3 regions of the Gracilibacillus caseinilyticus genome follow, and region 3 is predicted to be linked to each of the others. Evidence: riboswitches for the same ligand, from Rfam matches in the RefSeq annotation. Region 3 holds a riboswitch; each other region holds the start of a gene.
The links. Region 3 has a riboswitch for S-adenosylmethionine ahead of MUN88_RS10595 (methionine ABC transporter ATP-binding protein). Riboswitches for the same ligand answer to the same signal wherever they lie in the genome.
Positions count from the first base shown of each region.

Region 1: it holds a riboswitch for S-adenosylmethionine, as region 3 does, so the genes downstream of both, MUN88_RS19765 (PLP-dependent aspartate aminotransferase family protein) here and MUN88_RS10595 (methionine ABC transporter ATP-binding protein) in region 3, are expected to answer to the same signal.
Region 2: it holds a riboswitch for S-adenosylmethionine, as region 3 does, so the genes downstream of both, MUN88_RS00365 (5-methyltetrahydropteroyltriglutamate--homocysteine S-methyltransferase) here and MUN88_RS10595 (methionine ABC transporter ATP-binding protein) in region 3, are expected to answer to the same signal.

Region 1 covers NZ_CP095072.1:4,096,598-4,105,064, forward strand. Annotated here, with positions in the region: gene MUN88_RS19750 (ABC transporter ATP-binding protein) at 1-437, opposite strand, end outside; gene MUN88_RS19755 (ABC transporter permease) at 453-1,304, opposite strand; gene MUN88_RS19760 (aliphatic sulfonate ABC transporter substrate-binding protein) at 1,336-2,343, opposite strand; gene MUN88_RS19765 (PLP-dependent aspartate aminotransferase family protein) at 2,367-4,163, opposite strand; SAM riboswitch class I at 4,266-4,372, opposite strand; SAM riboswitch class I at 4,444-4,559, opposite strand; gene MUN88_RS19770 (hypothetical protein) at 4,741-4,929, shown strand; gene MUN88_RS19775 (hypothetical protein) at 5,765-5,995, opposite strand; gene MUN88_RS19780 (hypothetical protein) at 6,127-6,270, shown strand; gene MUN88_RS19785 (SDR family NAD(P)-dependent oxidoreductase) at 6,553-7,308, shown strand; gene MUN88_RS19790 (nucleoside hydrolase) at 8,107-8,467, shown strand, end outside.
Region 2 covers NZ_CP095072.1:85,730-94,196, forward strand. Annotated here, with positions in the region: gene MUN88_RS00355 (cation:proton antiporter) at 1-395, shown strand, start outside; gene MUN88_RS00360 (HAD family hydrolase) at 747-1,412, opposite strand; SAM riboswitch class I at 2,483-2,584, shown strand; gene MUN88_RS00365 (5-methyltetrahydropteroyltriglutamate--homocysteine S-methyltransferase) at 2,667-3,770, shown strand; gene MUN88_RS00370 (SDR family NAD(P)-dependent oxidoreductase) at 3,783-4,547, shown strand; gene MUN88_RS00375 (Na+/H+ antiporter NhaC family protein) at 4,577-5,866, shown strand; gene MUN88_RS00380 (S-ribosylhomocysteine lyase) at 5,878-6,345, shown strand; gene MUN88_RS00385 (IS256 family transposase) at 6,462-7,700, opposite strand.
Region 3 covers NZ_CP095072.1:2,236,407-2,244,873, reverse strand. Annotated here, with positions in the region: gene codA (cytosine deaminase) at 1-1,224, shown strand, start outside; gene MUN88_RS10610 (M20 family metallopeptidase) at 1,612-2,778, opposite strand; gene MUN88_RS10605 (MetQ/NlpA family ABC transporter substrate-binding protein) at 2,967-3,818, opposite strand; gene MUN88_RS10600 (methionine ABC transporter permease) at 3,828-4,490, opposite strand; gene MUN88_RS10595 (methionine ABC transporter ATP-binding protein) at 4,480-5,508, opposite strand; SAM riboswitch class I at 5,743-5,865, opposite strand; partial or broken gene MUN88_RS10590 (MBL fold metallo-hydrolase) at 5,956-6,616, opposite strand; gene uvsE (UV DNA damage repair endonuclease UvsE) at 6,740-7,705, shown strand; gene MUN88_RS10580 (aldehyde dehydrogenase family protein) at 7,976-8,467, opposite strand, start outside.

The DNA.
Region 1 (8,467 bases), 1.9 Mb from region 3:
TGTGGTGAGGTCACAAGAGCACGTGCAATCGCGACACGTTGCGCCATCCCACCAGAAAGTTCCCGAGGATACAGTTTTTCCTTTCCATCCAATCCGACACTTGTTAAATACTCTAACGCTCTCGCTTCTTTTTCATAAGGTTTGCCGGTAAGACCAAACGTTACATTATCCAGTACATTCAACCATGGTAAGAGACGCGGTTCTTGAAAAATAAATCCCGTCGTATCATGAATTTCTTTCGTCACGGTACCGTTAATTTCAATATCGCCTTCATAATCTGTATCAAGTCCAGAAATGGCTCTCAATAAGGTACTTTTCCCACATCCACTTGTTCCCAGCAATCCGACGATTTCTCCTGGCTGTACTTCGAGATTGACATTTTGTACGGCGGTCGTGCCATTGAAGGTACGACTAACATCATGTAAAGCTAAACTCATCGTGTCGGCCTCCTTTTATTTTTCCAGACGATCCTGCCAATGCAAGGAACGTATTTCTATTTGTTTCAGAGCCCAATCGGATAACTTTCCGATAATGGCAAAAAGAATGATGCTTGCTAGAATCGTTTCCGGCTGTGACATATTTTGGCCGAACACTAAAAGGAAACCGAGTCCTTGACTTGCTCCCATTAATTCTGCTGCAACTACAAACATCCAGCCAAGCCCAAGTCCGCTGCGCAATCCAACTAAGAAAGATGGTAACGAAGCAGGAAGTATGACTCGTTTAACCAGTTGAAATGTGTTTAATCCATACATTTTACCGACCTCGATCAATTTACGATCCACACCAGAAATTCCACTGACAATATTCAAATAGACAGGGAAAAATACCCCAACGGCTATCATCGTAATTTTAGAGGTTTCCCCTATACTTAGCCACAAGATAAATAGTGGTACCCATGCTAAAGATGGAATCGAACGAAACGCCTGAATCATCGGATCTAACAGCTGTTCTGCTGTTTTATAAAAACCAACTACAGACCCTAGAATGACAGCTGCAATGGTACCAACGATAAAACCGGCAAACACACGATAAGTAGTGATCCAAATATGTCCCCATAATGATCCATCTTCTGCCAGACTGATAATTTTGTCTACAATAGCTGTCGGTGCTGGCAACTGGTTAGAAGGGACAATACCAGCACGGCTCAACAGCTCCCAAACTACTATTAAAATGGCCGGGATAATGCTCCCTAACAGAATCGTTCTGAGTAGAGAATCATTTGATTTTTTAATTGCTTCACTTTTACTTCTTCCCTTTGGATGTACATATCCAGCCGTTGCTAATTGGTGTTGGTCTTTCGCCATGATTTTTGCCCCCTCCTATATCCCACCTGCCCTACTGCTCAATGACAGTTTCGGCATATTCCGGATTAATCAATTCATTTGTTAACGCTTCAACATCAGCGTCTTTATTAATAGCACCCGCCTGTTTCAGCACTTCACCTGCAGCTGTGATCGCATCAATATGCTGCTGTCCTGGGATCGGGTTAGAAAAATCCGTTCGCTCCACTAACTGCACTTTTGCCACATCCACACTAATATCTGCTTCTTCAGCAAGTAATTCAGCCGCTTCCTCTGGATTATCCAAAATCCATTGACGAGCTTTTTCATACAACTCAATTACTTGTTCCACATACTCCGGATGAGCTTCGGCAAATTCTTCTCGAACATTTAAGAATCCATAAGTATTTAAATTGATATCTCTAAAGAATAATTGCGCGCCAGATTCTAATTCGTGTTTTGCCATGTGGGGATCAAGGCCTGCCCAAGCATCCACATCACCGTTAACTAATGCATTTCCACCATCCGCATGCTGCAAGTTGACTAATTCAATATCATTAATGGACATGCCAACTGAATCTAAAGCTCTTACTAAGAATATATATGGATCAGTCCCAAGCGTTGCTGCTACTTTCTTGCCTTTCAAATCTTCAATCTTTTCAATTCCCGATCCTTCATTTGTCACTAATGCCGTCCATTCCGGCTGAGAGTACACATAGACATTTTCCAACGGTACACCATTTGATTCTGCTATAAGCGCTGCTGCTCCTGCTGTGGAACCAAAGTCAACGCTATCACTATTTAAAAATTCAATTGCTTTGTTACTCCCTTGACTTAGCGTCCAGGATACATCGATATCTTCCTCAGCAAATGCTTCTTCCGCCCAGCCAAATTTCTTTAACACCAAGCTGGTTGGTGAATAATAGGCATAATCCAATCTAATTTCAGATGGCTTTGTTTCAGCTTCACTGCTGGATGAACATCCAACAGCGAAGAGAACAATAATTCCAAAAACTGCAATGGCAAGAAAACTTCTCAAATCTATTAATGGTGCTTTACTCATGATACTGCCCCCTTATTTTCTTTTTAAATTTCACATGCGTATGTGGAAATGGTACCTCTTAATCGTTGTGCTTCTTTATACGTGCAGCGGTTATGGACGACTTGCAGACCACCTTCCAATGCTACTTGTTCTGCTTTCGGTGATACCACGCCTTCTTGCAGCCAGAATACTTTTGGATTCACTTCAATTGCTTCTTTGGCGATTTCGATTGCTGCATCAGGACTGCGGAACACTTGCACAATATCAATATCTACTGGAACACTCTTAAGATCAGGATAGGCTTGCTCACCTAGAATCTCTGTTTCTCTCGGGTTGACCGGTATGATCTTATAGCCAAGCCTTTGCATTTTTCTAGCGAGTCGATAGCTAGGTCGTGCTTCTTTTCCGCTTAATCCGACGATTGCTAATGTTTTTTGACGAGTCTGTTCTTCGCCATTTTCCTGATATCTTTCATATGGAGAGTTTAATGCCCATTTAATAACCCCTTCGTCATTAACAACAATTTGTTTTTCTCTTTCTGTTCCGATTCCTGTTGCTTTTACTAAGGCTTGATCTAAGTCATTTTGGATATCGCGTATCGACTCAATACCGACAGACAAACGCACTAATTCTTCCGATACACCTGTTTTATCTAGTTCCTCTTTCGTTAATTGCTGATGTGTAGTCGATGCTGGGTGAATAATTAAGGATTTTGCATCCCCAACGTTTGCTACATGTGACCAAAGTGCTACATTGTTGATCAGGCCACGGCCAGCGTCACGGCCACCTTTAATACCGAAGACGATAATCGAACCAAAGCCATTATTCAAAATACGTGTTGCCAGTTCATGGGATGGATGGTCTTCCAAGCCTGGATATCTCACCCATTCGACCGCCTCATGGTGGTGCAAGTATTCCGCTAACTCCTGGGCATTCCGGTTATGACGTTCCACTCTCAAGTGAAGTGTTTCAAGTCCTTGTAATAGCTGGAACGCATTGAATGGACTTAAAGCAGCACCAAAATCTCTTAGCAGTTGGACACGAACCTTAGTAATAAAGGCTAATGTACCAAAGTCAACCGCATAACGGATGCCATTGTAACTCGGATCTGGTTCTGTAAACGCTGGATATTTCTCTGAATTCCAGTTAAATCTTCCTCCATCGACAATCACACCACCGATAGATGTACCGTGCCCCCCAATCCATTTCGTCGCAGAGTGAACGACAATATCCGCTCCTAATGTAATCGGCTTACAACCAAATGGGGTTGCGAACGTGTTATCGATAATTAATGGGATGCCTGCGTCATGGGCAATTTCCGAAACTCTTTCTACATCCAACACCTGCAACCCTGGATTCCCAATAATTTCACCATAGACAGCTTTCGTATTCTCATTAATCGCTGCTTTAAAATTCTCAGGATCTGTTGGATCGACGAATTTTACGTTAATGCCGTACCGTGGCAATGTTATATTAAACAGATTATACGTACCACCATATAAGTTCACACCTGCTACAATCTCATCTCCTGCACTGGCAAGATTTAAAATCGACAGCGTGATGGCGGACATCCCTGATGAAGTGGCAACTGAGGCAACCCCATCTTCCAAGAGTGCCATTCTTTTTTCAAAAACGTCTACAGTTGGATTTCCGATTCGCGAATATATATTTCCCGGCTCATCTAGTGCAAATAACCGTTCCGCATGCTCCGTGTCATGGAATACGTAGGAAGTAGATTGATAGATTGGCACAGCACGTGAACCTGTTGTCGGATCTGGCGCCTGCCCACCGTGTAAATGAATTGTTTCTGGATCATACGTTGAATGTTTGTAATTTGTCATGTTTTATTTCCTCCCCAAGTTTTCAAAAAATTAGTGCTTTTCTAATAATTAAAAAGCCTTCTTCGTAAGAAGAAGGCTTTTACTCACATTGCAGTAGTCTTCCTCTTATCTGCCAGGATAGTTACCTGCAGGAATTAGCACCTTTTAAGCAGCTGCTTAATGGTTGCTGGGCATCTTCGGGCCAGTCCCTCCGCCTCTCTGGATAAGAGTTTACTATTTAGTTGTAACGATTTAAAAAGTCCCCCATACAAGATAGAGAGACTTAACTAATGGCTTCGCTCTCTTATCTCTCTAAGCTTGAACGCTTAGTGGAATAGGCACCTGTATCAGTCGATAATCACCTAATGGTTGCCGAGGCTTCAAAGGGCCATGTCCCTCCACCTCTCTGGATAAGAATCTATTCAATTCCGAGTTGTTTACTCATGTTTATCGTTTGTTAGATATACTTTAGCATGTTCTGAAAATAGTGTCAATAAATATTTTGAATGTTTTAAATTACCATAAAATGCCTTTATACCAAGGGATTGCACATCCTTGAGTCCGTTAAAATACGATGTAGCAGAAAAGGGTGAATACAATGGAGAACCATATAGATGTGCTCGCAGAAACACTGCCGCTTTTAGACATCATCACGATGCTGTTGATTGGAGACAATTTAATCACAGGATTGGTTTATGTATTACTGATCAAAAGTGTAACGGATGACGAATTACTAAAAGTGTCTTTTATATTATTGATTATTGTGTTTAATATAATGGAAGGCTAAGAGCTTTTGTCCCCAGGTAAGAAAGTATAAAAGTAAAGTCATAGAAGTAAACTTGCTAAACATGATTGATGGGTTCTTATAATATGGATTATGTCAAGTAGAATTGTCTGGACATTGTGTTAATTTTGATAGATTTCACCTGCTTAGCAAAGCTCCGGAAATATGCTCCGCGTCCTGTGGGGTCGGCCTCAACTTCCTCAGAAAGCAGAGACCGCTTTCCTGCGGGATTTTCGGACGCGACTGATCCCACGGGAGTCTCCGCATATTTCCTACGCTTAATGGAAGTTCTACAACGATTGGAACAGCTAAAAGCAACAGTTCTAAGCATAATGTATTTGAAAATAAAGCAGCTATTATAGATTGTCACATGAGGATATCAATCAATCTGTTTCCTCATGTCTCTGTTATAGATCTATACCCTAGCGCAGGCCAACCACGTAGACTCCTCATGCGTCAGCGCGAGCTGAAGATCCACTTTGTCTGTGCCTGTGTCTGCTAGTATCGCTTCGAAGTACGCTTCCTTGGCACAAGGCAGCAAAGAAGCATTTCAAGTAGTAGCCTAGCAGAAGCCGTGCTCCACAAGGACGCGAAGTGGTTGGTAGAAGGCATCATACCTCTAACTACATTTCAAAATGGATGCAACGCTACTTGACATAATCCATATTATAGGTAGTTGTATATTATTTATGTTAGTTAGGACCGGGTGGGCTTTCCCGGTTTTTCTTAGTTCATAATAGTTTATCTACGATCATTTGCTTCTGAATTAAAAAATCGTTCCTAAAGCGTGGAACGATTTTTACATGACTCATTATAGTTATAACTTAAAACTTATAGGTTAGTTACGTTGTATTAGATACTTCTTAAACAGATGTCTGGTAGAATTTAAATGAGGAATTAGCGCAAATGTCCCTGCAATCACCGCGATTGCTAACATCCAAGTAAAGGTGTTCGGCAATGGTAATACATTACATAACGACATGACCAGCACCGTTGCTAACGCTAATATTATCGACGTTAGGCGCAAAGTCTGACTAAGTAATTTTCTTTTTTTCCATGAACAATTCATTTGTAAACCTCCTGTTAATACAAAGTATATTTACCACTATTTTTGGATTGTTAAACATAAAATATATTTCTCAGGGTTAGTCTTGGATTCCAAAGCATTATATTGATATACTATTTTCGAGGTGATAGCAAATGAAGCTGAAATCAATTGCTAAAAAAGGCGCTAAAGCGTGGATGAATATGGACCCCGCAAAGAAAGATAAAATTAAACGCGAAGTTAGTAAAAAAGTTAAAAATAAATCTGCAAACAAGATGATTAAAAAGTTCTTTAAATAATTTGTAAACTTACAGGCAGACCCTCAAACACTAAGATCCAAATGTATCTTAGTGTTTTTATTTAAAATCCATAACTTAGTTACACCCTCTTTACTTGCTTACATTTCACTTTACCTTTCATAAATCATGCACATAAAGAAGAAGTAATCCAGCGCTGAATCTTACACAATATATAAAAAAATAAATACATAAGATGCCATAAAACAGGAAAAATTAAGCTGTACCTTAAGATACAAGTGACCTTGTATAATGGTTCCAAAACTAAACAGAGGAGTGAAAGATATGGAAAAGCTATCTGGAAAAATCGCCTTGATTACTGGTGGAGCTGGTGGTATCGGTAAAGTAACGGCAAAGAGATTCCTAAAAGAAGGAGCGAAGGTGATTTTAGTAGATTTATTCCAAGAAGCACTTGATGATGCTAAGGATGCATTAGATGCTCATGGAGAAGTAATGACAGTTCAAGCTGATGTTTCTAAAGAGGCAGATGTTGAAAACTATGTAAATAAAACGGTCGAGAAATTCGGGACAATAGACATATTCTTTAATAACGCAGGTATAGAAGGAAAAGTAGCACCAATTGTTGAACAAGATGTAGCTGATCTTGATAAAGTACTTAGTGTAAATGTGCGTGGTATCTTTTTGGGTTTAAAATACGTATTGCCTGTTTTGACGAAACAAGGTTATGGAAGTGTTATTAACACATCTTCAGTAGCAGGTTTAAGCGGAAGTCCCGGGGTAGCTCCTTATATCGCTTCTAAACATGCTGTCGTAGGGCTAACGAAAACAGCGGCGCTTGAGGCGGCAAGTGCCAATGTTCGAGTTAATTCTATTCACCCATCGCCAGTCAATACAAGAATGATGCGTTCTTTAGAAAAAGGAATGAATACAGATGAAGAATCTCTAGCACAAACTATTCCATTAGGACGTTACGGAGAATCTAGCGACATCTCCAATTTAGTTTTGTTTCTTGCTAGTGATGAAAGTGAATTTATTACTGGTGGACAATATCGTGTAGACGGTGGAATGGGTGCCTTATAATTTATAATTAAGTCAGGAACTAAAAGGTATCTTAACTACAATAATAGCCGAACTTAACACGATTTTTCATTTAACCTGCTTGTTAGTTCGGTTATTTATTTTATGCTACATCCAAAACTGCTGCGAAGTACCTCCTCGCACATTCTTGGAAATAGAAGCTGTCAGTTAGACATATCCCACTCCTTTTCAAGAAACGGATTAGGCTATAGAACATTTCAGTTGGACCACCCCACTTCTCTTCATACACTCAACAGTTAGAATGACAGGAAGTTTTTACTTCACTGTTTCCTTCAACTCCTAACTAGTTTAAAATTAATTATCGCTTGATCGTTCGTTTCTATACATACTTTTGCTATGTCTAATCCGTTAGTTCTGTCTTTCTATTCTTTGCCGCAAAGACATACTCCCTCAATTTCACTCGATTTATTACAAATGCTCGTTTATTCTCAGGATTTCAAATCACTTACTCCCGCATGCCGATCATATAATCATTAAGACAGGACTAATCGGTAATGCCTGGTTTGCTTTATACTACTATTTCCGAAAGATTTCGTATGGAAGATTGCAGTTATTTAATTAATCTCTTAAACCATTCTCATTGGTTACAAATGAGAGAAGACGTTCTATGATGATTCACATACATTCCAGATAGAATATTTCCAAGTGATAACTTTTTTTGATTATTTGAAGGATTTTGATTTCCTGTATAGAAATGATAGTTAGTGGATTATTTTTATTATAAAATGAAGCTAATTTGTTTGTTCACATCTAAATAAAAAGGATGGGAGTTTTATAAAAATGGACTTTATTATACCTGAAGAGAAAAAAACTAGAGTCATTATTAATACGGACGCCAAGAATGAAGTGGATGATCAGTTTGCAATTGTTCATGCAATTCTATCCTATTCATTTGAAATTCATGGAATCATTCCTGCACATTTCGGTAATCACAAATCAAATACAAGCTTACAAGACAGTTATGACGAAACAATGTTACTGCTAAACTTAATCGGATGTAACAATAAATTTCGTATCGAAACTGGCGCAGCACACGCAATGCCAGATGAAGAGACAGCTAAAGATTCACCTGGAGCGAGATTAATTATTGAAGAAGCACTAAAAAAGGATAATCGTCCTCTATATATAGCATTCTATGGAC
Region 2 (8,467 bases), 2.2 Mb from region 3:
TGACACCGTATCAAACAATATTGGCAATGAAGGGCGATGGTGCATATAATGCGCTTATATGTCAATCCTACCTTCCTACATTCGGGTATCACCATACCTTTTCGCTTATGATCGCTAAGAATACATTGGAACTTCAGGAGCTTTCGCCATCCATGAAAGCGAATATGCTTTTTGGTGAAAAAGAAACCTTTACTGAATTAAACAAAAAAGTCAACATTGGTTATACATTTAAAACAATAGAAATCACGGATAAGCGAACACTGGATAAAAATGCACGATCGGCAGAAGGAACACCGCTATGTGTTAAAAGTAGAAATGGCAAGTTGAATTTTGTTACTTTACAGAAAAAAGTGACGCTCGATAAAGGAGATCAACTAGTTGTGCTGGTAGCATAAGCTAAAGATATTGGAATCAGCAAGTATCATTAATAATTAATGATACTTGCACCCATCTTCCGGACGAAGGTGATGCCAGATATCGTACAATGTGTTCAGCCAATCAAATTCAAATAATTCCACATCCTGTGCCCGTGGAATATTTCTCGTAAACGTTTGTATTGGTTCCTGTCATTGTCCATTGTTATAATGTTTCTCGCATTTTTAATTAAAAGAGAATTCACTGTATCACCTACATCGTTGATTTTTAAAATGGATTGATCAAAAATAGCTTATCATCCACCATATAGTTTGTCATTGTAGTGATTAACAAATCGAAACTAATAAATTGTTCACACTAGTAAAACAGTGTTATACCACCCTGTTGTCACTGGCGATTGATAAGATTTCCTTTAAATCATCCACCGTCCAATCGGCAGAACAATTCTTCCATCCTTTATCCTTTTTCCAAATTGCTTGCATGCCTATACGCTGAGCGGCCAATACATCATTTTCCGGATGGTCCCCAACAAATACACCCTGTTGTGGCTGTACATGTAATTGCTGAAGTGCTTTTTGGAAAATACGAGGATCAGGCTTTTTCATTCCTTCCCACTCTGAAATCAGAATCGTATTAAAATATGGTTCGATTCCAAGTGCTTTTATATTGTCCATTTGGAACTGTCCTTTACCATTTGAAATCATCCCTAGTGCAAATCCTTTCTGTTTTAAAATCTCCAATGCTTCTTTCAAATGTGGAAAAGGTACACAGCTGAATTGGAATTGACTGATATAATCTTCAAGCAATGCTTCCCAGGAGAGACCTGTTATCTCAAATTCTTTGACCAGCTGTTGGTAGACTTTATCCTTCCAGACGTATCCTCTGTTGTCTAACTCGATAAATCGTGTAATATAGGAATCTTTGGATAGGTGATGTAACGAATCTAGTCTTTTGTATTGATTTGTTATAAAATGCTGGACGGAAGCATCCCTGTTTAATAATGTGCCATCTAAATCGAATAGAACTGCCTTGATCAATTTTAATTCCCCCCACTTTGTTTTTAAAAAAACCGGGAAAGCCCACCCGGTCCTAATTAACATAAATAATATACAACTACCTATAATATGGATTATGTCAACTAGCAGCTCTAAGCTATGTGATAGTTTTGAAATAATAAATCAGCTAGTATACCGCTCCGGCCAACCACTCCGCGTCCTGCGGGGCACGGCTGAAGCTAAATTTGTGAAGAAGACCGCTTCACAAAGTGGATCTTCAGCACCTGCATGTCCCGCGGGAGTCTACGTGGTTGGCCTACGCTCATGAATAGTTCTATAACTATTGCAGCAGGTAAAATATGGAGGACTATTTTCATGATTAATACCTTATTCTGATGACGTATAATGCCTAGCACCACTGCTTTTAGCTGTTCCAATCGTTGTAGTACTTCACTCAAGCGTAGGAAATATGCGGAGACTCCCGTGGGATCAGCGCGAGCTGAAGATCCACTTTGTCTGTGCCTGTGTCTGCTAGTATCGCTACGAAGTAAGCTTCCTCGGCACAAGGCAGCATGGAAGCAGTTCAAGTAGTAGCCTAGCTGAGGCCGTGCCCACAGGACGCGGAGCATATTTCCGGAGCTTTGCATAGCAGATAAATCATTTCAAAATTACCATACTGTAATACTGTTCCACTTTACATAATCCATATTATAAGAACCCATCTTCATGTTTAGCTTGATTACTTCTATGCCTGTACTTATATACTTTTACCTGGATGATACTTGTGCCTATGTTTATGAGTTCCTTATCCATTATTTGGGTGGTGAAAAAAGGAAAATAAAATATCAATCTATTGTCGCTTCTTCTCCAAATCTGCCAATCGACTGGCTCGTGTTAGAGGTATATCATAAATATGCGGATACTCTCTCCTTTTCATCCTGCCGTGATATAATTCGGCTCCTCGTGGTTACTTACCTTCATTGTACAGGGATCAGTTGTTTTTTTCCACAAGAAGGAAATTGACCTTCATGTATAATCTTAAAAATTTTTAACTTGACGTTTGTCGAATTTTAGGGTAAATTTAATCTTATTAATTTCATATTTTACGATAATTCTTATCAAGAGAGGTGGAGGGACTGGCCCTTTGAAGCCTCGGCAACAGCTGTTATTAGCATTGTGCCAATTCCAGAAGCGTTACGCTTAAAAGATAGGAAGAGTACTTGAACATTGTTTAATGACCTCTCCTTCTTGAAGGAGAGGTTTTTTATTTCGCACAAAACAATTAGGAGGAAATATATGATGACAATTTCTATTCACCCGCCATTTAAGGCAGACCATGTCGGTAGTCTCTTACGACCTGACAACTTACTTCAAGCACGAAAAGATTACAAAGCTGGTAACATCACTGCCCAGCAATTACATGACATCGAAACAAAAGAATTAAAGCGAATCGTCGACAAGCAAATAGAAGTTGGCCTTCAAGCAGTTACGGACGGAGAGTTCAGAAGAGATTGGTGGCACATAGATTTTCTTGAGCATCTGAACGGGATCGAAGGGTACGTCCCTAATCAAGGGTTCGATTTCGAAGACGAAGAAACAGACCCTTACAATGTTCGTAATATCGGTGAAATCTCATTTAATCCAGATCATCCATTTCTGCGAGACTTTAAAACGTTCAATAGTATAGTAGACGGGCGTGCAGTGGCTAAGCAAACGATCCCGAGTCCGAATCAATTATTATATGTAGGCATGAGAAACCCTGACATTTATCCAGATATCGAAGCGTATGCGGATGATATCGTGAATGCCTATCGAGATGCACTTGCTGCATTCTATGAAGCTGGCTGCCGCTATATTCAATTAGATGATGTATCGATCGCTGGTTTTGTCACAGAAAATGACTTTATTTACGACCATGCTTATTCCATGGATCAATTATTCGATCTGTCACTAAGAATGGTGAATCATGTATTAAATGATAAGCCGGAAGATCTTTATGTCACCACTCATTTATGCCGAGGAAACTATCGATCTACGCACGCTTTTTCCGGCGCCTATGATAAAATTGCACCTCGTTTATTTGCCGAGGAAAAAGTCGATGCCTTTTTCTTAGAATATGATGATGAGCGCTCAGGGACATTTGAACCGTTAAAGTATATTCCGGCTGGTGGACCTAATGTCGTGATCGGTATCTTTACTTCTAAAAAAGGAGAACTAGAAGATAAAGAAGAGATGAAAGCACGGATTGAGGAAGCAAGTCAATTTGTCCCAAAGTCACAACTGTGTATTAGTCCACAATGTGGATTCTCATCGACACATCATGGTAATAAATTGACAGAACAACAACAATGGGACAAGCTGAAATACGTGGTAGATATTGCAAAAGAAACGCTGAAATAATGGAGTGATCACATGTATGCGATGGATTTAACAAATAAAGTAGCCATTGTAACCGGAGGTATTAGCGGAATTGGAAAAGCGATAGTCGATGCATTTTTGGATTGTGGTGCTAAAGTGGCGGTAGCCGATATGGCACCACCTGCGATCACAGAGTCTGAACATCTCTTTTACCAGCAGGTTGATGTTTCCAATCAGAAACAAGTAACAGCCATGGTAGACAATGTCGCAGAGCACTTTGGCAAAATAGATATTCTCGTAAACAATGCTGGCATTTCAACGATGGATTACTTCGTAGATATCAAAGAACAGGACTGGGACAAAACAATGGATGTCAATGGCAAAGGTGTCTATATGTGCATGCAAACTGTCGCCAGGAAGTTACAACATCAAGGAGAGGGCGGTAAAATCATCAATATCGCATCGCAGGCTGGAAAAAATGGCTACCGGTTAATGGGCAGCTATGTTGCTTCGAAACATGCAGTCCTTGGCATGACAAAAGTAGCCGCTATCGAATTGGCAAAGGATCAAATCAATGTCAATGCAGTCTGTCCAGGTATTGTAGAAACAGAAATGAAGAAAAAGGAAAGAGTCATTGGTGGTAGCTTGCGCGGAGTTAATGCTGCAACGATTCAAGCGGAAGATCATTCGCAAGTACCACTTGGACGAACGGCAGTGCCGGCAGACATCGCAAATGTGGTTGTTTTTCTCGCATCTAATTACTCTAATTATATGACTGGTCAAGGCATCAACGTGACCGGCGGTATGACGATGAATTAACATAACTAAAAATGAAGGGGGCATACATCATGTCTAACAAGAAGGGGAATATAACGGCACTTGCCCCGTTATTCATCTTTGTCTTATTATTTATTGGAACTGGCATCATCTCTGGTGATTTTTCCAACATGCCGTTAAATGTGGCGGTCATTATCGCAAGTGCCATTGCATTAGCGATGAACCGAAAAGAGAAACTAGCTGATAAAATTGATATATTTACGAAAGGCGCTGGCCACCCGAATATTATGTTGATGGCTGTTATTTTTGTATTAGCAGGCGCCTTCTCCCAAACTGCTAAAGGAATGGGAGCAGTCGATGCTACGGTTAACCTGGGATTATCCTTAATACCTAGTAATCTATTAATGGTAGGATTGTTTATTGTTGGCTGTTTTATCTCGATTTCGATGGGAACTTCAATGGGAACTGTCGCAGCGCTGGCACCGATTGGAATTGGCATTGCGGAACAAACCGGCATCCCTTTGGCCTTAGCAATGGGGACAGTAATTGGCGGTGCGATCTTCGGTGATAATCTGTCGATGATTTCCGATACAACCATCGCTGCCGTTCGAACACAAAAAACAAAAATGAGCGATAAGTTTAAAGCGAACTTTTGGATCGTGTTACCTGGAGCGCTCGTCACTGCTATCATTTTATGGATCGTAACGTCTGGTGAGCAAATCGATGCACTTGGAGATTATTCTTATCAGTTTGTGAAAATACTTCCGTATCTTACTGTTCTGATTGCTGCAATACTAGGTGTCAATGTATTAATTGTTTTAACAGGCGGGACAATTTTTGCCGGTCTTATCGGTTTATTTGATGGTTCGTATACGTTGGCTTCTTTCATTCAAGCTGTTTCACAAGGAATCATCAACATGGAGGATATTGCTATTGTTGCGATATTAATCGGTGGTATTATTGCCGTTATTCAGCATAATGGCGGGATTCAGTGGCTATTACACGCTGTCACAAGTAAGATTAAAACGAAAAAAGGCGCGGAATTTGCCATTGCTGGCCTTGTCAGTACAACAGATATCGCGACTGCGAATAATACAATCTCGATAATTATTACCGGCCCATTAGCAAAAAATATCGCAGATGAATATCAGATTGACGCTCGTAAGTCTGCCAGTATTCTCGATATTTTTGCCGGAGGATGGCAAGGTATTGTACCTTACGGTGGACAAATGCTAGCAGCTTCAGGACTAGCAGCTATTTCGCCAGTAAGTATTATACCGTATTCTTTCTATCCGATTGCTTTACTGATTTTTGGGATAATAGCAATTTTAATAGGTTTTCCACGATTTAAACAAAAATAGGAGTGATAAACATGGTCAAGAAAATGAACGTAGAAAGTTTTAATCTAGATCACACAAAAGTAGCAGCACCATATATCCGCTTAGCAGGTACAACAGAAGGCGCAAATGGCGATATCATCCACAAATATGATGTACGTTTAAAACAACCGAATCAAGCGCACATGGAAATGCCCGCTCTCCATTCATTGGAACATTTAATGGCCGAAAACATTCGTAATCATCATGATACTGTCGTAGATTTTGGCCCAATGGGTTGTCAAACCGGCTTTTATTTAACGGTTATTAATCACGACAACTATGATGAAGTGTTAGATGCAGTAGAAGCATCATTAAAAGATGTGCTAGCAGCAACAGAAGTACCTGCATGTAACGAAGTACAGTGCGGGTGGGCTTCCAGTCACAGCCTCGAAGGCGCCCAAACATTAGCACAGGAACTGCTGGACAAACGGGCAGAATGGAAAAATGTATTTGCTGATTAATCTGCTTTTTATAGAAATCTTATAATACGCGAGAAAGAGACACCTTTTATGATAAAAGTGTCTCTTTTGGTTGAGGGAGTGTAATATAAACGGGCTTGTCAAGAAAAGTGTGTAAGTCATTCCAAATACTTTAATACACGATCCTTGAGGTGGTCATGAATTAATAACTGGTTCATCACCATGGCCCATTGCTGAATATGGCCACCTTCCCATTTATTTTCAAGTTCTTTTGTTCGTAAATATAAGACTTTTAATAGGGCATTCTCGTGTGGGAATGCTCCTTTTTGGGTAACTTTACGATAGCTGGAGTGAACACTTTCTACGGCATTTGTTGTATACATGATTTTGCGAATCGCACTACCGTAATCAAAAAGCTGTTCCACATGAGAAAAATGACGTTTCCACACATCAATGGCTCCAGGATAAGAAGACCATTGTTGTTGAAAGGTTTCAAAGGCGCTGCGACAAGCTTTTAGACTAGATGCTCCATATACTTTTCGTAAAGCAGCTGTGAAAGGTTTATAGTCTTTACTTGGTACATATTTAAGTGAATTTCGAATAAGGTGAACGATACAACGTTGGACTGTTAATGCCGGGAATATGGCACGAGCACCTTCTTCTAAGCCACTCACGCCATCGATAGATAGAAAGAAAATATCTTCTACCCCTCTTGTTTTAATCTCATCAAAGATTTGCATCCATTTATGCTTACTTTCGGTTTCATTAAGCCATAAGCCAAGTATCTCCTTTTTGCCTTCCATGGTGTAGCCTAACATCGTATAAACCGCATATTTCTTCGTTTCATAGTCATTGCGAATAGTGGCATAAAGGCAGTCTACAAAAACAAAAGGATAACACGGTTGTAAGGGTCTGGTTTGCCATTCTTCTAATTCTGTTAACACGTGATCCGTAATGTTAGACACCATTTCATGAGACACAGAAAACCCGTAAATATCTTCAATAGTCGAAGAGATATCTCTTTGAGACATACCACGGGCGTACATGGAAATTACTTTGTTTTCAATAGCTGAGACATCTCGTTGGCGTTTGGGAATGACTTGTGGTTCGAAGGAGCCGTCACGATCTCTTGGCACTTCTAGTTCCACTTCTCCAGTTGATGTTTTGACCGTTTTCTTTCCGTATCCATTACGTCGGTTTTCCGTATTTTTTTGGCCCTTTTCATTGGAGGAGTATCCTAGGTGATGGTCCATTTCGTCTTTTAGCATCGTCTCAAACATTGGTCCGAAAATGTCTTTTAATGCATTTTGCATGTCTTCTACTGTTTCAGGTTGATACTGTTCGATAATCTTGTTCGCTAAATCTACGGAGTTAGGATCTCTTTTTGGTTTCCCCATTTCAAACACTCCTTTAGCTTTATACTTTTATTCTAACAAATAAAAAAACTGTGTGAGTAAGAAACCGTACGCATTTCTTACTTACACAGTTTATATTACACTCCCACTGCTTCCATTTGAAGTTCCGTCATCTTCATGCATTTAACACTTCCGGTAGCTATTCTCCGCCTGAAGTTTCAGCATTTTCGAACGTTTTAACCTCTAAATTAGTTCCTTCCGTTTGAACCTCCTGCATCTTCAGACGCTTTAGCCTCTCGATTAGTTCCTTCCGTTTGAACCTCCTGTATCTTCAGACGCTTTAGCCTCTCGATTAGTTCCTTCCGCTTGAACTTCTTGCATCTTCAGACGCTTTAGCCTCTCGATTAGTTCCTTCCGCTTGAACTTCTTGCATCTTCAGACGCTTTAGCCTCTTGATTAGTTCCTTTCGCTTGAACTTCTTGCATCTTCAGACGCTTTAGCCTCTTGATTAGTTCATCTGTGCTGAGCATCGCTTTTATGAAATAAACCAGATAATTTAGCTGATTATTTTGGGATACCAATCAATATACTACCTCATGTCTTATTTGTAGGGTCTAAACATTATCTCTGGCCAACCGATAGACTCCCACGGTGCAGTACGAGCTGAAGATCCACTTTGTGAAGTGCCTTTCTTCACTAATGACTTTAATTATATACTGTCTATGCGTGATCAAAAGCTCAGCATTTCCCTCATCTTTATGCTCATGTCGAAGTTTTACGTATATCTAGTTTTTCGCTACACAGACTTC
Region 3 (8,467 bases):
GGATTATGGAATATTCATATCGAAAACGGGAAATTCACAAAAATTGAACCAGCAAAAGAGGTTGAAGACGCACTCGACATTAATGGAAAATTAGTCAGTGCACCATTCATCGAACCACACGTACACTTGGATACCACTTTAACGGCCGGCGAACCAAAATGGAACGAAAGCGGAACGTTGTTCGAAGGCATTGCCACTTGGGCAGAACGCAAAAAATCACTGACAGTAGAAGATGTTAAAACACGTGCAACCAAAGCACTTAAGTGGCAAATCGCACAAGGAATCCAACACGTTCGTAGTCATGTAGATGTATGTGACCCATCGTTAACGGCAATGAAAGCTTTACTTGAAGTTAAAGAAGAAATGAAGGAATACGTGGACCTCCAGCTCGTTGCTTTTCCACAAGAAGGTTACTTATCATACCCGAACGGTCGTGAACTGGTTGAGGAGGCTCTAAAAATGGGGGCAGATGTGGTCGGCGGTATCCCACACTTCGAATTCACCCGTGAGTATGGTGTAGAATCGATGAAGATAGCGTTCGACTTGGCAGAGAAATATGACCGCTTAATCGATATTCACTGCGATGAAATCGATGACGAGCAATCACGTTTTGTCGAAGTAGTGGCAGCAGAGGCATATAAACGCGGACTCGGAAGTAAAGTTACCGCTAGTCATACCACTGCCATGCATTCGTATAACAGTGCTTATGTTTCGAAGTTAATGAAAATCTTGAGCATGTCCAACATTAATTTTATTGCTAATCCCCTTGTAAACATTCATTTACAAGGACGTTTCGACGATTATCCGAAGCGTCGCGGAATCACCAGAGTGAAAGAATTAACAGAAGCAGGCCTCAATGTCAGCTTTGGTCACGATGATATTTTTGACCCGTGGTATCCACTAGGTACCGGCAGCATGCTGCAAGTATTACACATGGGCATACATGCAACCCACTTGATGGGCTATCGCCAAATCATGGATTCTTTCAACTTTATAACGGAAAATAGTGCTGTTACAATGGATATTTCAAACAGATATGGACTCCAAGTTGGAAAACCAGCTAGCTTTATTATTTTAAATGCAACCAATGTCTATGACGCTATCCGCAAACAAGCAGAAGTTGTTGCATCTTATCGCAACGGAAAACAAATCATGGAAACCAAACCAAAAGAAACAGCCATATGGATGGGTAACCATAAAGAAGATATAGATTTCGAGAGATAGAGCACTGACTCTATCTCTTTTCTTATGTTTAGCATACATTTTTTAAATCAATCTCGAGTAGAGGGTACTGCTTTTTGCTTATTCGATATAGGCAATATCAATTGAAATATATCTCTTTTTTCTTTACATCCAACACCTGCTTTTCTCTCTGATTTCATTCGAAATATATCCTTACTTGCTCATAGTAAAAGTGAATTTAACTCGAATCTTTCCTTTTTTCTTCTTGTTAGTTCGGCTTTTCTTTACACGGTATCAAAACTGCTGAGAAGTACCTCTTCATTTCTTAGCAGCTTACAAACCATTCACGGCAATATTCAAAGATATGCCGCTCCCCACTTCAGACATTTTTTTACTCAGGAACGCTTGTCAAACTTTTGCTGGTATGTCTCAACCTCTACAAAATTCCTCTTTTATTCTCGCTAACAACGCAGGTTTCGTGATCAAATCGAGTCCAGTCAACGCCAGCGCCTTCGCACCAGTAATCAACGCCTGATCCCCTTGTTCCGAAACAGCCGCCTCGCGAAAAGCGTCCGTATGGGGAGACGTTCCACTTTCTCCTATCTTGATAAAAGGATGAATCGTTGGCACAACTTGGCTGATATTTCCAGCATCACTCGATCCGATGCCTTCTGATCTTTCATGATAGTCCTCGCCCAGTTCAACAATGCGTTCCCTAAACACAGTATCAAAGGCTGAATTGATATTAAAATCATCGACACCATTTTGAATGCGAGCATAGTTTACCTCAGCCCCCGTTGCAAGCGCCGCGCCTTCCGCGATCTTATTAACTTTTGCCGTCACTTCATCACAGGCTTTTCGCGTACTCGCACGAACAAAGAATCTCGCTCTTGCATATTCCGGAACGATATTGGCCGCATCACCACCGTCCAGGATGATGCCATGAATGCGGACATCATCAGTGACATGCTGACGCAATGCGTTTATGCCATTATAGAGCTGAATGACTCCATCTAATGCGTTGATCCCATCTTCCGGCTTCGCTGCTGCGTGGGCAGGACGACCGAAGAATTCATAATCGATCGGATCCACTGCTAATGTTGGCGCGGTACCCGCCGTTTTGTCGTATGGATGAATCATCATACACGCATCCATATCCTGTACCAGCCCATGTCTGACAAATGTTCCCTTCGCACTGCCATTTGGTCCGCCCTCTTCTGCCGGTGTACCGAAGACCACGACTTCTCCACCAATTTGATCCAACACTTTACTTAACGCAATCGCAGCCGCTACGCTAAGTGTCCCGATAATGTTGTGACCACAGGCATGTCCCAAGCCTTTTAACGCATCATATTCTGCCAAAAAACCGATTTTCGGACCTGGCTTATCCGAAGCAAACCGTGCAATAAACGCTGTCTCATGCTCCGGAATACCAACCTGTACTGCAAAACCTTGTTCACTCAGGCGATTTCGCAATAGCTCTGATGCGAAGAACTCCTCATTACCAAGCTCAGGATTGGCATGAATCTGGTGACTGATATCGAGATAAGTCAATTTATTTTTTTCAATTTCTTCTATTATTAACTGTTCCAACACGATGGTTCCTCCATTCTTTCTTAGCGTGTTAGAAAAAATCGGCACTCACCTCGTCATTAGCGTGTACCGATTTTTTCTTATTCTTGGCAGATGCTAAAATTTCACTACGCCCGGCTGCTTCATTGCTAAAATTTTATGCTTTCTTAACGTGTAAAAAAAGAAGGGGACAACTATCATCCCCTCGCTCCTTACCATCCAATTTGATCCAACGGCACAAATGTAGGAATTAATGAATCATTAAATACCTCTTTAATATGCGCTGCCACTTCTTCTGTTTGATAAATCTCCACTAATTTTTGAAAGACTTCTTTGTCTACCTCATCTGCTCGAGCGGCGATGATGTTGATGTAAGGTGTCGCTGTATCATCCTCAATAAAAATGGCATCTTCTACTGGCACAAAGCCTGCTTCTACTGCTACCCCGTTATTGATGATGGATGCCGTAACATCCGGTAATACACGTGGTGTTTGAGCCGCAACCATTGGTACAAATTCGATATTTTTTGGATTTTCAACGATAGATGAAAGATCGCCATTTCCGTCAAAGCCTTCTTCTAATGTAATTAAACCCGCTTTCTCTGCTAACAGTAGTGCTCGTCCCATATTGGTCGCTTCCTGTGGCAGTGCAATTTTGGCGCCATCAGGAACATCACTAATATCTTTAATTTTCTCAGAATAAAAGCCCATTGGTGCAATTAATGTCGTTGCAATCGGTGCTAAATCAAGATTTCTTTCTTCAATAAAGGAATCAAAATATGATACCGTCTGAAATGCATTTAAATCAATATCGCCATCCGCTAAAGCCATATTTGGTCGAACATAGTCTGAGAATTCTACAAGCTCCAGGTTAATGCCTTCTTCTGCAGCTTTCTCTTTGACAAATTCCCAGATCGGAACACCCGAACCATTCAAGCCGATTTTTAATGTAACTTCTTCACTACCATCGTCCCCAGCATTCGTTGTGTCGTCATTGCCACAGCCTGCCAAAATTCCTGCAATCGATAAAATGAAAATAAATAAGATCAACCATCTCTTTTTCAATGAAAAAACCTACCTTCTTCGTGATGTTTTGGATAATGTATTTCCTAGTGATTGGATCAGCTGTACAATTAATACAAGCAGTAAAACCGTCACAATCATTATATCTGTTTCAAAACGCTGGTAACCATAAGCAATCGCCAAATCACCCAGTCCACCACCGCCGACAAAGCCAGCCATGGCAGACGCACCAACGATCCCAATCGTCGCAATCGTAATGTTCAAGATCAACGAACTGAATGCCTCCGGAACCATAACTCGAAAAATAATTTGCCAAGGCTTCGCCCCCATCGCCTCTGCTGCTTCAATCACACCAGGTGATACTTCCAGCAAACTGCTTTCTACCAATCTCGCAATATATGGCGCTGCAAATACGACTAATGGGACAATCGCTGCTGCTGTCCCAATCGTAGTTCCAATGAGCAATCTAGTAAAAGGTATAATGGCAACGAGCAAAATAATAAAAGGAATCGATCGTAAGAAATTAATAACGCCATTCAACACATTAAAAAATGGCTTATTTCCATACAAATTACCTGGTCTTGTGATGACTAGAATAATCCCCAGTGGCAGTCCTAAAATTAGAGAAAACGCCAGGGAGAATCCTACCATTTGCAGTGTTTGCAGTGTAGCGTCCAAAATTCTTGGCCAGAATTCCATTAACTTAACGTCCATCTGCTGTAACCTCCTCCACTTTCACTTTGCTGTCGATAAACTGATATGCTTCTTGGATCTCACTGGACTTCCCTTGCAATTCAACCACCAAGTTACCGAATGGTCGGCCTTGCAGCTCCACTATCTGCCCAAACAAAATATTGGTGTGTACATCGTAACGCTTCGCAACTTCTGAGATAAGCGGCATTTCCGTTGAGTCATTTTCAAAAGTTAACCGATAAATAGCGCTATTGCCTTGCGAGCGAGTCACCTTATCCATCACCGATTGCGGCAGCTCATCATTCATGACCGTTTTGACGAAGTTCTTCGTCGTTTGCTGCTGCGGATTCGAAAAGACATCAAAGATCGAGCCTTCTTCAATCACCTTTCCTTCCTCCATCACCGCAACGCGATCACAGACTTCCTTAATAACTTGCATTTCATGGGTGATCATTAAAATCGTAATGTGATACTCATCTCTTACTTTTCGTAATAAATCAAGAATCGAACTGGTTGTCTGCGGGTCTAATGCAGATGTCGCTTCATCACAAAGCAATATCTCCGGATCGGTTGCCAATGCTCTCGCAATTCCTACACGCTGTTTCTGCCCGCCAGACAGCTGTTCCGGATAATGATCCGCTTTATCTGCTAACCCGACAAACTCTAGTAATTCCTCTACTTTTTGTTTGACTTTAGTTCCAGGTACTCCCGCTAAGGATAACGGAAAACCGACATTATGAAAGACTGTCTTTGATTCTAGTAAATTAAAATGTTGAAAAATCATGCCTATTTTTCGGCGCACATCAATCAGTTCTCTTTTAGAAAGACTTAATAGATCGTTGTGGTTTACGAGAACTTTGCCAATATCCGGTCTTTCCAACAAGTTGACACAGCGTATCAAGGTACTTTTTCCAGCGCCACTAAAACCAATCACGCCAAATATTTCACCTCGGTCAATCGACAAGTTGACCTGATCGACTGCGGTTATTTCCCTGTCGTTCGTTATGTACGTCTTACTGATGTTCTGAAACTCAATCATAACTTCACTCTTTTCTAACGTATTGTGTGTTGTCTTCAGATGAATTTAAAATTAGAAAAACTCGTCATTCGCCTCGTCTATTAGCGAGTACCGAAGTTTTTCTTATACTTGGTACATACTAAATTTTCACTACGTCGTGCTTCTTCATTGCTAAAATTTTATACTTTCCTACCGTACAAAAAAATCTCCCCTTCATTCTTAGAAGAGAAGATTCAATATGTATGTATTAAACTCCTCTTATCTTTCAAGTGAACGGTTCACTTGATGGAATTGGCACGCTCTTTTTATTCCATAATCAGAATAAAACCCGTTGCCGAGGTTTCACAGGGCCAGTCCCTCCACCTCTCTGGATAAGAATGAAAATAGTATGAATTTTTTAATAGCAATGTTGTTATTTTAATCCACACCTTACCTTTTGTCAACATATTCTGACAATTTGTGCAACTCTTACATCAATTGTTGTTTCGCACGCTTTACAACATCCTTCATTTGCTTTTCCGGATGAGATAACAAATCGCCATGGCCAACCGCCAGCACAGAGGGGTGCAAATTCACTAATCGTTGCGCTGTTCCCACTGCCATTTTTTTATCCCATGTGGCCCAAGCAGGAAACGGAAATCGCCAACGGACATCTCCAGATACAGCTAATCCACCGAATATTTGGAAGGCATCCCCTGCTATCAGACTGTGATCTCTCACATGCAAAAAAGACATGCTGCCCGGCGAATGACCAGGTGACAGAATCGCTTTCAAAGAACCGATTTGAGCACCATCCTCAAATAGCTGATACGGCACACGATTGATTTGTTTTTCCAGACCGCCATCCAGCATTTTTATGTCTTCAGAAGGCACGAAAATTTCCACCTCAGGCAGATCCGCTTTCAATCCTGCCAACGCTCCAATATGGTCACTGTGAATATGTGTGAGCAATTTTTTCAATTGGCTTTCCGATATCAGCCGCAGCTTTGACAATCGCTTTTTTGAAAAAAGGTAATCCAGCATCGACTAGTGTAAGGGATTGATCTTCCTCTACAAAATAACAATTAACAGGAAAAAATCTCGGCATAAAAGCGAGCTGATACAGCTGGTTAGACTTTGTTACTTTCACCTTCATCCACTCCCCGAATATTTATATCCCATAGATACGATTGAGATCACAAGGTGGTTACATAATAAAAAGAATTTTAAGAAAAACTAACATTACTATCATTATTCAATCCAGGAGGTAACCATGACAATCGTCCGACTTGGCTATGTGGCCATGAGCAAATACGTAAAAAATGCCTCACCTTCGCAAACGATGACATTTAAGCAATTTGAAACAATAAGAGATCGAGAGGCAGCGATTCGAAAACTAGAGCGAATCGCCCTCGAAAATTTACATAACACCTTACGAATTTTAAAGCATAACAGAGCGTCAGACATCTCTTTTTACCGTCTGACATCACGACTTATTCCACTAGCCAATCACGAGGAACTGCTGGATTGGCATTATATGAAACCACTCCGGGAAAAATTGATCGAAATCGGAGACTATGTAAAGCAGCATCAAATACGGATTGATTTCCACCCGGATCATTTTGTCGTATTGAATTCTATCAAAAAAGAGATACTGAAGAATTCCGTGCTGACGCTAAAAATGCACTATTTGCTTCTAAAAGGAATGGGCATAAATCCTGAGCATCGCTGTGTCATTCATGTCGGCGGTAAATATAAGGAAACCGAAAAATCACTGGAGCGCTTCATCGACAATTGGATGCTTGTCCCAAGACCGATACAAAAAATGATGATGCTGGAGAATGACGATACCTCTTTCACAGTAGACGATACCCTTTTTCTATGCGAGAAATTAGGCCTTCCACTTGTTTTTGATTACCATCACCACCTTGTGCATCACCAAAAAGAAAACTGGACGGAAAACTGGGAGCGCATTGTCCAAACGTGGAAGTATTCCCCGCTGCCAATCAAAATGCATATTTCCAGTCCTAAGAGTAACGAACAGATGCGACACCATGCTGACTATATTGATATCGATATGTTTTTCAAATTTTTGAAAGAGATAAACGGATCTGTACCGCAAATTGACTGTATGATCGAGGCGAAATATAAAGACGCGGCATTATTCCGGTTGATGAAGCAGGTTGGAATGCGGGATGATGTGGAGGTGATGGATGGAGGGGCTTTTCGGTTGAGGTAGTTAATCAAAAAGCATTATTGAATCTCAAAAAAACATGACTCCACACGGTATATACCATTACGTTTTTTCTTAACAAGACAAACTGAGGTGTATTTGCTAAATGATGCGTTACGTTTTGTTGCCTAGTATATACGAAATGGAAAAGAGTATAAGCCCTGGACAAGTCACATTCAAAAACAATTAAAGAAGCGACAGGTCCTAAAACAAAGGATGTATAGACTCAAAGCCCATACATCCATTATAAACATTTCTTCCTATTTACTCATTTCCTTATTTAGGCATTCCCAAAATCGTCTTCGCTTCTAAAAATTCTTCCATACCATAGTCGCCCCATTCGCGTCCGATACCAGATTGTTTGAATCCGCCAAATGGTGCACTGAAGTCAGCAGCAGCACCATTAATAGTGATTCTTCCGGCACGAATACTTTTTGCAACTTTAGTTAAGGTAGCTGGATCTTCACCAACGATATAGCCAGCTAGTCCATAGATGGTAGTATTCGCGAGTTCGATCGCTTCTTCCAGCGTATCATACGTGAATACAGTCATTACCGGACCAAATATTTCTTCCTGCGCGATGGCACTGTCGTGATCCACATTGGTAAACATGGTGATTCGGGAGTAATAACCCGTTTCTAATCCTTCTGGTTTACCTTTTCCGCCAACAATTAATTCTGCACCATCATCGATACCTATTTGAATATACTCTTGAACGGTTTCCCATTGATCCTCGGAAACCTGTGGTCCCATGAAGGTGTTCTTATC